3 linked regions of the Eleftheria terrae genome follow. The protein of the gene in region 3 interacts with the protein of the main gene of each other region in a pairwise test. Links are inferred from orthologs where the notes say so. Each region holds a gene or a part of one and is shown on either strand. Other genes may lie near its edges.

The links. The genes of interacting proteins can lie anywhere in the genome.
Region 1: the proteins of N7L95_RS14890 (region 3) and ftsZ interact in binary tests that used the Escherichia coli proteins (3 or more experiments, as listed by UniProt). The link is inferred for Eleftheria terrae from one-to-one orthologs.
Region 2: the proteins of N7L95_RS14890 (region 3) and ftsA interact in binary tests that used the Escherichia coli proteins (3 or more experiments, as listed by UniProt). The link is inferred for Eleftheria terrae from one-to-one orthologs.

Annotation. Positions count from the first base shown.
Region 1 is NZ_CP106951.1:4,537,002-4,539,911, forward strand. It holds ftsZ (cell division protein FtsZ), read left to right. Parts: upstream 1-803; coding sequence 804-2,018; downstream 2,019-2,910. Other genes in the region: ftsA (cell division protein FtsA), read left to right, coding at 1-730; lpxC (UDP-3-O-acyl-N-acetylglucosamine deacetylase), read left to right, coding at 2,212-2,910. UniProt on the Escherichia coli protein: Essential cell division protein that forms a contractile ring structure (Z ring) at the future cell division site. The regulation of the ring assembly controls the timing and the location of cell division.
Region 2 is NZ_CP106951.1:4,535,653-4,538,616, forward strand. It holds ftsA (cell division protein FtsA), read left to right. Parts: upstream 1-849; coding sequence 850-2,079; downstream 2,080-2,964. Other genes in the region: N7L95_RS20275 (D-alanine--D-alanine ligase), read left to right, coding at 1-49; N7L95_RS20280 (cell division protein FtsQ/DivIB), read left to right, coding at 75-842; ftsZ (cell division protein FtsZ), read left to right, coding at 2,153-2,964. UniProt on the Escherichia coli protein: Essential cell division protein that assists in the assembly of the Z ring. May serve as the principal membrane anchor for the Z ring.
Region 3 is NZ_CP106951.1:3,367,217-3,375,343, reverse strand. Bases 2,780-5,704 are described here. They hold N7L95_RS14890 (rod shape-determining protein), read right to left. Parts: upstream 4,802-5,704; coding sequence 3,758-4,801; downstream 2,780-3,757. Other genes in these bases: gatA (Asp-tRNA(Asn)/Glu-tRNA(Gln) amidotransferase subunit GatA), read left to right, coding at 5,386-5,704; gatC (Asp-tRNA(Asn)/Glu-tRNA(Gln) amidotransferase subunit GatC), read left to right, coding at 5,075-5,374; mreC (rod shape-determining protein MreC), read right to left, coding at 2,780-3,586. In the rest of the region: mrdA (penicillin-binding protein 2), read right to left, coding at 1-2,108; rod shape-determining protein MreD, read right to left, coding at 2,142-2,657; more of mreC, read right to left, coding at 2,654-2,779; more of gatA, read left to right, coding at 5,705-6,867; Asp-tRNA(Asn)/Glu-tRNA(Gln) amidotransferase subunit GatB, read left to right, coding at 6,869-8,127. UniProt on the Escherichia coli protein: Forms membrane-associated dynamic filaments that are essential for cell shape determination. Acts by regulating cell wall synthesis and cell elongation, and thus cell shape.

The sequences.
Region 1 (2,910 bases), 1.2 Mb from region 3 along the record:
GAACATCGTGAAGTGCGTGCGCCGCTGTGGCCTGGAGGTGGAGCAGCTGGTGCTGAACCCGTCGGCCTCCAGCCTGTCGGTGCTGACCGAGGACGAGAAGGACCTGGGCGTGGCGCTGGTGGACATCGGCGCCGGCACCACCGACGTGGCGATCTTCACCGACGGCGCGATCCGCCATACCGCGGTGATCCCCATCGCTGGCGACCTGATCACCAGCGACATCGCGATGGCGCTGCGCACGCCGACCAAGGATGCCGAAGAGATCAAGGTCGACTTCGGCGTGGCCAAGCAGCTGCTGGCTGACCCGGACGAGCAGGTCGAGGTGCCGGGCCTCGGCGACCGGGCACCCCGAATGCTTTCACGCCAGGCACTGGCCGGGGTGATCGAGCCACGGGTTGAAGAAATCTTTTCACTGGTGCACCAAGTCATCCGCGAGAGCGGCTACGAGGAGCTGCTGTCCTCCGGCATCGTGCTGGCGGGTGGCTCGGCGGTGATGCCCGGCATGGTGGAGCTGGGCGAGGACATCTTTCTAAAACCCGTGCGCAAGGGCATCCCGACCTATTCGGGGGCCTTGCACGACATGGTGGCCAATCCACGCTCGGCCACCGTGATGGGACTCTTGGAGGAGGCGCGGCTGGCCCGCGTGCGGGGACACCGGGCGGCCCAGCAGGCCGGCTCGGTGAAGACGCTGTTCGGCCGCGTGAAGGACTGGTTCATAGGGAATTTCTGAGCGGTGTGCGCAAGGCGCCCGCCGGATGCGTTTTGAGAGTGTGTAGGCGAAGCTAGTGACGAAGGAGGTCCAAATGCCTATTGAGATGATCGAAGAGTTCAACCTGGGAACGCAGATCAAGGTGATCGGCGTCGGTGGCGGTGGCGGCAACGCCGTCGAGCACATGATGGCCCAGGGCGTGCAGGGCGTGGAGTTCATCTGCGCCAACACCGATGCGCAGGCGCTCAACCGTTCTTCGGCGCACAAGCTGATCCAGCTGGGCACCACCGGCCTGGGCGCCGGCGCCAAACCCGAGGCCGGCAAGGCCGCGGCCGAGGAAGCGGTGGACCGCATCCGTGACGCCATCGACGGCGCCAACATGCTGTTCATCACCGCCGGCATGGGCGGCGGCACCGGCACCGGCGCCGCACCGGTGATCGCCCGGGTGGCCAAGGACATGGGCATCCTGACGGTCGGCGTGGTGACCAAGCCCTTCGAGTTCGAAGGCAACCGCCGCATGAAGCAGGCCGACGCCGGCATGAACGAGCTGGAGGCCAACGTCGACTCGCTGATCGTCGTGCTCAACGAGAAGCTGCTGGAAGTGCTGGGCGACGACGTCACCCAGGACCAGGCCTTCGCGCAGGCCAACGACGTGCTGAAGAACGCGGTCGGCGGCATCAGCGACATCATCCACATCCCGGGCCTGGTGAACGTCGACTTCGAGGACGTCAAGACCGTGATGAGCGAGCCCGGCAAGGCCATGATGGGCACCGCCGTGGCACAGGGCCCGGACCGCGCCCACAAGGCGGCGGAATCGGCCGTGGCCTGCCCGCTGCTGGAAGGCATCGACCTGTCTGGCGCCCGTGGCGTGCTGGTGCTGATCGCCGCGGCGCGCGGCACCTTCAAGCTCAGCGAGAGCCGCAACGCGATGAACACCATCCGTCGCTATGCCGCCGATGATGCACATGTGATCTACGGCACGGCCTACGACGACAGCCTGGGCGACCAGCTGCGCGTGACGGTGATCGCCACCGGCCTGTCGGGCAACGCCCGCCGCCAGCAGGCGCCGATCAGCGTGGTGCACTCGCAGCCGGCGCTGCGCACCGGCACCGACAACATCCCGGTGCTCAACAGCCCGGTGCACACCGGTCATGTCGGCGGCCACACCACGCACGACTACAGCAGCCTGAACACCCCGAGCGTCTGGCGCTCGGGCCGCACCCAGGCGGCTGCCAAGGTCGATGCGCTGGCCAGCAACGGGATGGACGAGATCGAGATCCCGGCCTTCCTGCGCAAGCAGGCGGACTGAGCCGGTGCTTCGGCCAGCCCTGGCGGGGCGCCGCAGGCAGGAGGGACGGCAGCGGCCGTCAGGCTGGGGGCTGCACGGGTGGTCCGTGCAATTCCGCACGCCTGACGGCTGCCGGCCCTGCGGCCCGGCGCCTCAATCGTGGCGATCAACAGCCTCAAACCCAGGGCGCGAGCCGACTCCCTAGAATGCGGACATGCTCCAACAACGCACACTCCAATCGCTGACGCGGGCCGTCGGCGTCGGCCTGCACAGCGGCCAGCGCGTCGAACTGACGCTGCGGCCGGCGGCGCCTGACACCGGCATCGTGTTCCGGCGGATCGACCTGCCGGTGCCGGTCGAGATCCCGGTGTCGGCGACGGCGATCAGCGACACGCGGATGGCCTCCACGCTGTCGGTCGGGGGCGACCCCGGCGCGCCGAAGGTGCACACGGTGGAGCATTTGATGTCTGCCTGCGCAGGCTTGGGTCTCGACAACCTGTATGTCGACATCACGGCCGAGGAAGTCCCGATCCTGGACGGCTCTGCAGCCTCCTTCGTCTACCTCTTGCAGAGCGCCGGGATCGAACTCCAGGGCGTGCCCAAGCGCTTCCTGCGCATCAAGAAGCCGGTGGAAGTGCGTGAAGGGGAGGGCCCATCGCTCAAGTGGGCCCGACTCGATCCCTACCACGGCTACAAGCTTTCCTTCGAGATCGACTTCGACCATCCCGCCGTCGACCAGACCGGCCAGCGGGTGGTGTTCGATTTCGCTTCCGGGCGCTATACCCGCGATATCGCCCGCGCCCGCACCTTCGGCTTCACGAAGGACGTCGAGATGATGCGCACCCGCGGCCTCGGCCTGGGCGGCAGCATGGACAACGCGATCGTCGTGGACGACTACCGCGTGCTGAATGCC
Region 2 (2,964 bases), 1.2 Mb from region 3 along the record:
CGAGCAGCTGTGCCTGTGGCTGTGCGCCCAGGCTTCGCTCAACCTTTGAGAAGGGGTCGACAGAACCCCGTGCCATGCGAACCGCCAAGCCCCTGGACATCCGCCTGATGAACGCCACCGCCGCCCTGCTCTTCACGCTGGCCGCGCTGGGGTGCGCCTGGCTGGCGGTGACCTGGGTGACGGGCTGGCCGGTGTTCTCGATCGAGGCCATCCGCATCGACAACGAGCTGCAGCGCAGCACGGCGACCACCATCCGTGCGAATGCCTTGCCGAAGCTGCATGGCAATTTTTTCAGCATCGACCTGGAAGAAAGCCGGCAGGCCTTCCAGTCGGTGCCCTGGGTGCGGCGGGCCGCGGTGCAGCGCATCTGGCCCAACCGGCTGGCGGTGCGCATCGAGGAGCACAAGGTGGCGGCCTACTGGGGCGAGAACCGCCTGGTCAACACCTACGGCGAGGTCTTCGAGGCCAACCTGGGCGATGTCGAGGAAGAGAACCTGCCCACGCTGCAGGGGCCGGAGGGCAGCGCGCCCCAGCTGCTGCACCTGTGGGGGCCGGTCAGCGAGGCGGTGCGCCGCCTGGGCGCCAAGGTCGAGCGGCTGAGCCTGTCGGAGCGCGGCTCCTGGACGGCTGAGCTGGACAACGGCGCCGAGATCGAGATGGGCCGTGGTGACTCGAACGAAGTGTTGAATCGGCTAGAGCGTTTCGTCGCCACCTGGGCACAGGTGACGGCCAGCTATCCGGGGCCGCTGGAGTATGCCGACCTGCGGCATCACAACGGCTATGCCGTGCGCATCAAGGGCATCACGACCCAGGTGGCACCGGCCGCAGCGAAAAGGAACTGAGGGCAAGATGGCCAAGGAATACAAGGATCTCGTCGTCGGGCTCGACATCGGCACCGCCAAGGTGATGGCGGTGGTGTCCGAGGTGTTGCCCAGCGGGGAGCTGCGGGTGGCCGGTCTGGGCGTGGCGCCGTCGCATGGGCTCAAGCGCGGCGTGGTGGTCAACATCGATGCCACGGTGCAGTCCATCCAGCAGGCCCTGAAAGAGGCCGAGATGATGGCCGACTGCAAGATCACGAGGGTCTACACCGGCATCACCGGCAGCCACATTCGCGGGCAGAATTCGACCGGCATGGTGATCGTGCGGGACAAGGAGGTCACGCCCATCGACGTGGCCCGCGTGGTCGAGACGGCCAAGGCCATCAACATCCCCAACGACCAGAAGCTGCTGCTGGTGGAGCCGCAGGAGTTCGTGATCGACGGCCACGAGGTGAAGGAGCCGATCGGCATGAGCGGCGGCCGCCTCGAGGTCAAGGTGCACATCGTCACCGGCGCGCAGAGCGCGGCCGAGAACATCGTGAAGTGCGTGCGCCGCTGTGGCCTGGAGGTGGAGCAGCTGGTGCTGAACCCGTCGGCCTCCAGCCTGTCGGTGCTGACCGAGGACGAGAAGGACCTGGGCGTGGCGCTGGTGGACATCGGCGCCGGCACCACCGACGTGGCGATCTTCACCGACGGCGCGATCCGCCATACCGCGGTGATCCCCATCGCTGGCGACCTGATCACCAGCGACATCGCGATGGCGCTGCGCACGCCGACCAAGGATGCCGAAGAGATCAAGGTCGACTTCGGCGTGGCCAAGCAGCTGCTGGCTGACCCGGACGAGCAGGTCGAGGTGCCGGGCCTCGGCGACCGGGCACCCCGAATGCTTTCACGCCAGGCACTGGCCGGGGTGATCGAGCCACGGGTTGAAGAAATCTTTTCACTGGTGCACCAAGTCATCCGCGAGAGCGGCTACGAGGAGCTGCTGTCCTCCGGCATCGTGCTGGCGGGTGGCTCGGCGGTGATGCCCGGCATGGTGGAGCTGGGCGAGGACATCTTTCTAAAACCCGTGCGCAAGGGCATCCCGACCTATTCGGGGGCCTTGCACGACATGGTGGCCAATCCACGCTCGGCCACCGTGATGGGACTCTTGGAGGAGGCGCGGCTGGCCCGCGTGCGGGGACACCGGGCGGCCCAGCAGGCCGGCTCGGTGAAGACGCTGTTCGGCCGCGTGAAGGACTGGTTCATAGGGAATTTCTGAGCGGTGTGCGCAAGGCGCCCGCCGGATGCGTTTTGAGAGTGTGTAGGCGAAGCTAGTGACGAAGGAGGTCCAAATGCCTATTGAGATGATCGAAGAGTTCAACCTGGGAACGCAGATCAAGGTGATCGGCGTCGGTGGCGGTGGCGGCAACGCCGTCGAGCACATGATGGCCCAGGGCGTGCAGGGCGTGGAGTTCATCTGCGCCAACACCGATGCGCAGGCGCTCAACCGTTCTTCGGCGCACAAGCTGATCCAGCTGGGCACCACCGGCCTGGGCGCCGGCGCCAAACCCGAGGCCGGCAAGGCCGCGGCCGAGGAAGCGGTGGACCGCATCCGTGACGCCATCGACGGCGCCAACATGCTGTTCATCACCGCCGGCATGGGCGGCGGCACCGGCACCGGCGCCGCACCGGTGATCGCCCGGGTGGCCAAGGACATGGGCATCCTGACGGTCGGCGTGGTGACCAAGCCCTTCGAGTTCGAAGGCAACCGCCGCATGAAGCAGGCCGACGCCGGCATGAACGAGCTGGAGGCCAACGTCGACTCGCTGATCGTCGTGCTCAACGAGAAGCTGCTGGAAGTGCTGGGCGACGACGTCACCCAGGACCAGGCCTTCGCGCAGGCCAACGACGTGCTGAAGAACGCGGTCGGCGGCATCAGCGACATCATCCACATCCCGGGCCTGGTGAACGTCGACTTCGAGGACGTCAAGACCGTGATGAGCGAGCCCGGCAAGGCCATGATGGGCACCGCCGTGGCACAGGGCCCGGACCGCGCCCACAAGGCGGCGGAATCGGCCGTGGCCTGCCCGCTGCTGGAAGGCATCGACCTGTCTGGCGCCCGTGGCGTGCTGGTGCTGATCGCCGCGGCGCGCGGCACCTTCAA
Region 3 (8,127 bases):
GGCGGCACGGCGCTGGCGGCAGCCGCCGGGCCCGCGGCGCGTGGACGCGGGGCGGCCGGTGCGCTGGCCGGCGCGGTGGCGATGAGGGGCACATCCGCACCGCTCGGCACGACGGCCGCGGAAGCCGGTGCAGCGGCGCTCGCGCCGGTGGACGGCAGGGCGGCGACCGGTGCAGGCAGCGGCACCTGGGCCGCCACGCGCGGCGTGCCGACCGGCGACGACGATTCGCCGCGCCGCGTGGCGGCCATGTCTTCTTCGCTCGGATATGCACCGGTCAGCCAGTAGTCGAGCACCCGGCGCGCAATGGGCGCGGCGGCCTGGGCGCCGAAGCCGGCGTTCTCGACGATCACCGCCAGCGCGATCTTGGGATCATCCACCGGCGCGAAGGCGGTGTAGAGCGAATGGTCACGCAGGTATTCGGCCACCCGCGAGGCGTTGTAGCGCTCGTTCTGGCGCACGCCCACCGCCTGGGCGGTGCCCGTCTTGCCGCCGCTCTGGTAGGCCGCGCCATGGAAGACGCGGGTCGAGGTGCCCTCCTGCGTCACGCCGTACATGGCGCGGCGCACCACGTCGACGTGCTCGGGCTTGAGCGGCAGCGGCTCGATCGGCTCGGCACCCACCACCCGGCGTTCCCGCGTCACGACGTCGCGGATCTCGCGCACCAGGTGCGGCCGGTGGCGCTGGCCGCCGGACACCAGGGTGGCCAGGGCGTGCGAGAGCTGCAGCATGGTGAAGCTGTTGTAGCCCTGGCCGATGCCCAGCGAGATCGTTTCGCCGGCATACCACTTCTGCTGTTCGGGTCGCTTGTAGGCACGGCGCTTCCACTCGGTGGAGGGCAGCACGCCGCGCACTTCGCCCTCGATGTCGATGCCGGTGATCTGGCCGAAGCCGAAGGGCGCCAGCTGCTCGTGCATCAGGTCGACCCCCATCTCGTTGGCCAGCGAGTAGTAGTAGACGTTGCTCGACTTCACGATGGAGCGGTGCATGTCGACCATGCCGAGCCCGCCGTCGCCATGGCTGCGGAAACGGTGGTTGCCGAACATGAAGGTCCCGCTGTCGTGAATGGCTTCATAGGGGCCGCGCTTGCCGCTGTTGAGCGCGGCGATGGCCATGAAGGGCTTGAAGGTGGAGCCCGGCGGGTAGGTACCGCGCAGCGCCCGGTTCAGCAGCGGCTTGTCGATGGATTCGTTGAGCGCTTTCCAGTTCTCGACGTCGATGCCCTCGACGAAGAGATTGGGGTCGAAGCTCGGCTTGCTGACGAAGGCCAGCAACTCGCCGGTCTTGGGGTCGATGGCCACCAGCGCGCCGCGGCGGCTGCCGAACAGTTGCTCCACCAGCGCTTGCAGCTTGATGTCGATCGACAGCACCACGGTGTTGCCCGGCGTCGCCGGGCTGGAACGCAGTCGCCGCACCGCGCGGCCGCCGGCGCTGGTCTCGACTTCCTCGAAGCCGGTGATGCCGTGCAACTCGCGCTCGTAGCTCTGCTCGATGCCCAGCTTGCCGATGTAGTCGGTGCCCCGGTAGTTGGCGGCGTCTTCGGAATCGTCGATCTTGGCCTTTTCCGCCTGGTTGATGCGGCCGATGTAGCCGATGACGTGAGCGCCGACTTCGCCAAGGGGGTAGTTGCGGAAAAGGCGGGCCTTGATGTCGACGCCCGGGAAGCGGTAGCGCTGCACGGCGAAGCGGGCCACTTCCTCGTCGCTCAGCCGGGTGCGCAGCGGCAGCGACTCGAAGCTCTTGGACTCGTCCATCAGCCGCTTGAAGCGCCGGCGGTCGGCCTGCGAGACGCTGATGACGCCGGACAGCTCGTCGATGGTGGCGTCCAGGTCCTCGATCTTCGAAGGTGTCAGCTCGAGGGTGTAGGCCGAGTAATTGTTGGCCAGCACCACGCCATTGCGGTCGAGGATGAGGCCGCGGTTGGGCACGATGGGCACCACCGAGATGCGGTTGTTCTCGGCACGCGTCGAGAGTTCGTCGTAGCGCAGCACCTGCAGATAGGCCAAGCGCGCGAAGATCAGGCCAAAGCACACCAGCACCATGGCCCCGGCGAACAACAGCCTCGCGCGAAAGCGCGACAGCTCCAGCTCGACGTTCTTGAGTTCGGTCACGACGGGGGCGGCCTTTCAGCCATCAGCTGCAGACTAGAGGGGCCGGTTCTGGTCCGGATCGGGCGGGCGGCGCTGGGGGGCCAGCAACAGCCAGGTGGCCAGCGGCCACAGCAGGGCTTCGAATGCCGGCGCCAGCAGCAGTTCCCAGCCGGGAAACACGCCGCCTGCCAACAAGCGAATAAGTACCGACACCGCATGTGCCGCGAAGAACAGCGGCACGATCTGCACGGCCTGCGAGAGCACCGGGAACCATAGCAGCCGGCGGTGGATGGTGATGGCGAAGAAGCTCAGCAGCGTGTAGGCCAAGGCATGCTGGCCAAGCAGCGCCGCATCGTGCACGTCCATCATCACGCCGAAGGTGAAGGCGGTGCCCACACCCACCCGGCGCGGCTGGTGCACGTTCCAGAACACCAGCGTTAGCGCCAGCAGATCGGGCATCGCGGTGGTCTTGCCCAGCGGAATCAGGTTCACCAGGCAGGCAAACAGCAAGGAAAACCAGATGAAGCCCGGGTTCACGGGCAGCAAGAGCTGGTCGCCGCGCGGCATCATCGGCGTTCTCCCGCTTTCTTGGGGTGGGGCGTGGCGGCTGCCGCCGGTGCCGGCTCGGGCTGCGGGCGCGACGGCTGCTGGTCGCCCACGGGCTGCAGCACCAGCACATGGCGGGCGCTCGCTGGCGAGCTGACCGGCGCCAGCGCGATCTTGGCGAAGGCCGAGTCGGCACGCCGGTCGACCTTGACCACTTTCGCCACCGCGAGGCCGGGCGGGAACACGCCGTCCACGCCCGAGGTGCTCAGTACGTCACCCTCCTGCACATCCGCATTGGTGGCCATGAAGCGCAGCTCCATGGCGTCGTTGGCAGCGTCGCCATACGCGACGCCACGGGCCATGGTGCGGGTGTTGAGGGTGGGGATCACGGCATCCTTGTCGGTCAGCAGCGTGACTTCCGAGGTCAGCGGGTAGACCCGCGTGACCTGACCCAGCACGCCGGTTTCGTCGATGACCGGCGAACCGCGTGCCACGCCGTGGGTGCTGCCAATGTCGATCACCACCTTGCGGCTGAAGGGATCGGGCGCGTCGTAGAGCACCTCGGCCGCCCGCGTGCGCGCCGGCACGGCCGGTCGCAGGCCCAGGAGGGAGCGCAGGCGAGCGTTCTCCTGCTCCAGCAGCTCCACCCGCGCCACGCGCTGGGCCTGCTCGGAGAGCTGGCGCTGGGCCGCTTCTTCCTTGGCGAGCGCCTCGTTCAGGCCGCGCAGGTAGTCGCCCCCGTTGCGCATGAAGGTTACCGGCACGAGCAGGGAGCGCTGCACCGGGTGCAGCACGGTGGCCACCACCGCACGCAGCGGCTGGGTGATGTTGAGCCGCGTGTCGGCCACCATCAGGAAAAACGCAAGTGCTGAGAAGAACATCAGCCGCGTCAGCGCCGACGGCCCCTGCTTGAAGAAGGGCGGCGGCGTGCGGTCAATGGTGCCGAGTGGCATGGCAGGTCACCGGGCAGGGCGGCCGTCAGGGCCACCAGTCGAGTGAAGCTCGGGCGCGCGCGTCTCGGCACGCCCGGCCGCTGCGGCGGCCGGCCGCCGCCCTGGGGTGCGGACTGGCGTGCGCACCGGCAAGGCCGCCTCGACGTCAAGCATACGGCGTGTGGTGTCGGATCACTCCGACGTGAAGATCGCGCCCAGCCGCTCCATGCGCTCCAGCGCCATGCCGCAGCCGCGCACCACGCAGGTCAGCGGGTCTTCGGCCACCAGCACCGGCAGGCCGGTTTCCTCGGCCAGCAGGCGGTCGAGGTCGCGCAGCAGCGCGCCGCCGCCGGTGAGCATCATGCCGCGCTCGGCGATGTCCGCGCCCAGCTCGGGCGGCGTCTGCTCCAGGGCGTTCTTCACGCTGGAGACGATCTGGTTCAGCGGGTCGGTCAGGGCTTCGAGGATCTCGTTGCTGGAGATGGTGAAGCTGCGCGGCACGCCCTCGGAGAGGTTGCGGCCCTTGACTTCCATCTCCTTGACCTCGGAGCCAGGGAAGGCCGAGCCGATTTCCTTCTTGATGGCTTCGGCCGTCGGCTCACCGATCAACATGCCGTAGTTGCGGCGGATGTAGTTGATGATGGCTTCGTCGAACTTGTCACCGCCGACGCGCACGCTGCCCTTGTAGACCATGCCGCCCAGCGAGATCACACCCACCTCGGTGGTGCCGCCGCCGATGTCCACCACCATGGAACCCGACGCTTCGGAGACCGGCAGGCCGGCGCCGATGGCGGCCGCCATGGGCTCCTCGATCAGGTAGACCTCGGAGGCACCGGCGCCAAGGGCGGATTCGCGGATGGCGCGCCGCTCGACCTGGGTCGAACCGCAGGGCACGCAGATGATGATCCGCGGACTCGGCTTGAGCACCGAGCGCGGGTGGACCATCTTGATGAACTGCTTGAGCATCTGCTCGGTCACGGTGAAGTCGGCGATGACGCCGTCCTTCATCGGGCGGATGGCTTCGATGTTGCCGGGCACCTTGCCGAGCATGGCCTTGGCCTCGGCGCCGACCGCCTGGATGGTCTTCTTGCCGTTGGGGCCGCCTTCGTGGCGGATGGCAACCACCGACGGCTCGTCCAGCACGATGCCCTTGCCGCGCACGTAGATCAGCGTGTTGGCGGTGCCCAGGTCAATGGCGAGGTCCGTCGAGAAGTAGCGACGAATGGATTCGAACATGTTCTTTCGCGAGGTCCGCCCCGGCTGTGAGCAACTGGCATTGGGCCGGGGGGACGAAGGATTTTTCGGGTTATCTCCGGGACCGCCAAAGGCCGCGTCGTTCGCCGCCTTTTGCGCGCTCTTCAGCACGAAACCGGCTCTGTTCGTGCGCAGCGGGTGCACGGGGCGACCCCTGCAGCGTAGCGATCAGGCCGGCTGTGGATAACGCGCGATAATACCCGATCCCACCCGCGCCCATCCTCGCGGGAACCACGCAAAACCGAACTAATTTACATGGCCCTGACTTCAGACGTCGTCAGCAAGATCGCCAACCTCGCCCGGCTGGAGCTGAGCCGCGACGAAGAGGCGGCGATGCTGCAGCAGCTCAACGATTTTTTCTCCATCGTCGAACAGATGAGGGCGGTCGACACCACCGGGGTGGAGCCGCTCTACACCCCGCTGTCGGCGGTGCAGGACGTGGCTTTGCGGCTGCGCGAGGACACCGTCACCGAAGCCGATCGGCGCGAGCTGAACCAGCGCAGCGCCCCGGCGGTGGAAGACGGCCTCTTCCTGGTTCCCCAGGTCATCGAGTGAGGGCGGCGACGATGGAACTGCACCGTATGACGGTGGCCGAACTCGGCCGCCAGCTGGACGCCAAGGCGGTTTCCAGCACCGAATTGACGAAGCATCTGCTTGCACGGGTTGCCGAGCAGGAACAGTTGGGGGCTTTTCTCTGCACCGACGCCGACGTGGCCCTGCGCCAGGCCGAGGCGGCCGATGCCCGGCGGGCCCGCGGTGAAACCGGCCCGCTGCTGGGCGTGCCGCTGGCGCACAAGGACATCTTCGTCACCACCGACTTCCCGAGCACCGCCGCCTCGCGCATGCTGGAAGGCTACCGCAGCCCCTTCAATGCCACCGTGGTGGACAAGCTGGCCGCGGCCGGCGGCGTGACGCTGGGCAAGCTCAACTGCGATGAATTCGCGATGGGCGGCAGCAACGAGAACTCGGCCTACGGCGTGGCGCGCAATCCGTGGGACCGCAGCCGCATCACCGGCGGCTCTTCCGGCGGCTCCGCGGCCGCGGTGGCGGCGGGCCTTGTGCCGGCGGCCACCGGCACCGACACCGGCGGCTCGGTGCGCCAGCCGGCCGCGCTGTGCAACGTCACCGGCATCAAGCCGACCTACGGCCGCTGCTCGCGCTACGGCATGATCGCCTTCGCCTCCAGCCTGGACCAGGCCGGCCCGCTGGCGCGCAGCGCCGAGGACTGCGCGCTGCTGCTGCAGGCCATGAGCGGCTTCGACGAGCGTGACGCCACCTCGGCCGACCGGCCGGTGGAGGACTACGCCGCCCTCCTGCGCGCGCCGCGCCACGGCGCCGATGCGGCGCAACCCCTGAAAGGCCTGCGCATCGGCCTGCCGAAGGAGTTCTTCGGCGAGGGCGTGGCCGCCGACGTGGCCCAGGCCCTGCGCACTGCGCTGGCCGAATACGAGAAGCTGGGCGCGACCCTGGTGGACGTGTCGCTGCCGCGCACCGAGCTGGCCATTCCGGTGTACTACATCATCGCGCCGGCCGAGGCCAGCTCGAACCTCAGCCGCTTCGACGGCGTGCGCTACGGGCACCGGGCCAAGGACTACAAGGGCCTGCTGGAGATGTACAAGAAGTCGCGCGCCGAGGGCTTCGGCCCGGAGGTCAAGCGCCGCATCATGATCGGCACCTACGTGCTGAGCCACGGCTACTACGACGCCTACTACCTGCAGGCGCAGAAGCTGCGCCGCATGATTGCCGACGACTTCCAGGCGGCCTTCGCGCAGTGCGACCTGATCGCTGGCCCGGTCTCGCCGACCGTGGCCTGGCCCATCGGCGGCAAGAGCGACCCGGTGGCCAATTACCTGGCCGACATCTTCACGCTGCCCGGCAGCCTGGCCGGCCTGCCCGGCATGAGCGTGCCGGCCGGCTTCGGCGAAGGCGGCATGCCGGTGGGGCTGCAACTGATCGGCAACTACTGGCAGGAAGGCGAGCTGCTGCACGCCGCACATGCCTTCCAGCAGGCGACCGACTGGCACCTCCGCAGCCCGGAGGGCATCTGACATGAGCACAAGCACGAACAGCAAGCTGGTGCGCGGCTACGAGGTGGTGATCGGCCTCGAGACCCACGCCCAGCTGTCCACCCAGTCCAAGATCTTCTCGGGTGCCAGCACCGCTTTCGGCGCCGCACCCAACACGCAGGCCAGCGCGGTCGACCTGGCGCTGCCCGGCACCCTGCCGGTGATGAACAAGGCGGCGGTGGAGCGGGCGATCCGCTTCGGGCTCGCGGTGGGCGCCACGGTGGCGCCGCGCTCGATCTTCGCGCGCAAGAACTACTTCTACCCGGACCTGCCCAAGGGCTACCAGATCAGCCAGTACGAGATCCCGGTGGTGCAGGGCGGCCAGGTGCAGTTCTACGTCGGCGACCAGGCGCACACCGTGCGGCTGACTCGGGCCCACCTCGAGGAGGACGCCGGGAAGTCGCTGCACGAGGACTACCACGGCCAGACCGGCATCGACCTGAACCGGGCCGGCACCCCGCTGCTGGAGATCGTCTCGGAGCCGGAGATGGGCAGCAGCCAGGAGGCCACCGAGTACGCCCGGGCGCTGCACGCGCTGGTGGTGTGGCTGGGCATTTGCGACGGCAACATGCAGGAAGGCTCTTTCCGCTGCGATGCCAACGTCTCGGTGCGCAAGCCCGGCGCGCCGCTGGGCACGCGGCGCGAGATCAAGAACCTGAACAGCTTCCGCTTCCTGCAGCAGGCGATCGATGCCGAAATCCAGTGGCAGATCGACCAGATCGAGGACGGCCACGAGATCGTGCAGGCCACCGTGCTGTTCGACCCCGACAGCGGCGAGACGCGCGCAATGCGCACCAAGGAAGATGCGCACGACTACCGCTATTTCCCGGACCCGGATCTGCCGCCGCTGGTGATCGCCCCCGACTGGGTGGAGCGGGTCAAGGCCGAGATGCCGGAGCTGCCGCGAGTGATGGCCGAGCGTTTCCAGCGCGACTACGGGCTGCCGGCCTATGACGCGACGATGATGACGCAGAGCAAGGCCTTCGGTGCTTACTTCGAGGCCGCGGCGCGCGCCTGCGGCGCGCCCAAGCTGGTGGCCAACTGGCTGATGGGCGAAGTCTCGCGGCGGCTCAATGCCGAAGGCCGGGAGCTGGCCGACAGCCCGGTGCAGGCGCGGACGCTGGCGCAGCTGATCGGCCGCATTGCCGACCGCACCATCTCGAACAACGGCGCCCGCCAGGTGTTCGACGCCTTGTGGAGCGGCGAGGGCAGCGATGTCGACGCGCTCATCGAGGCCAAGGG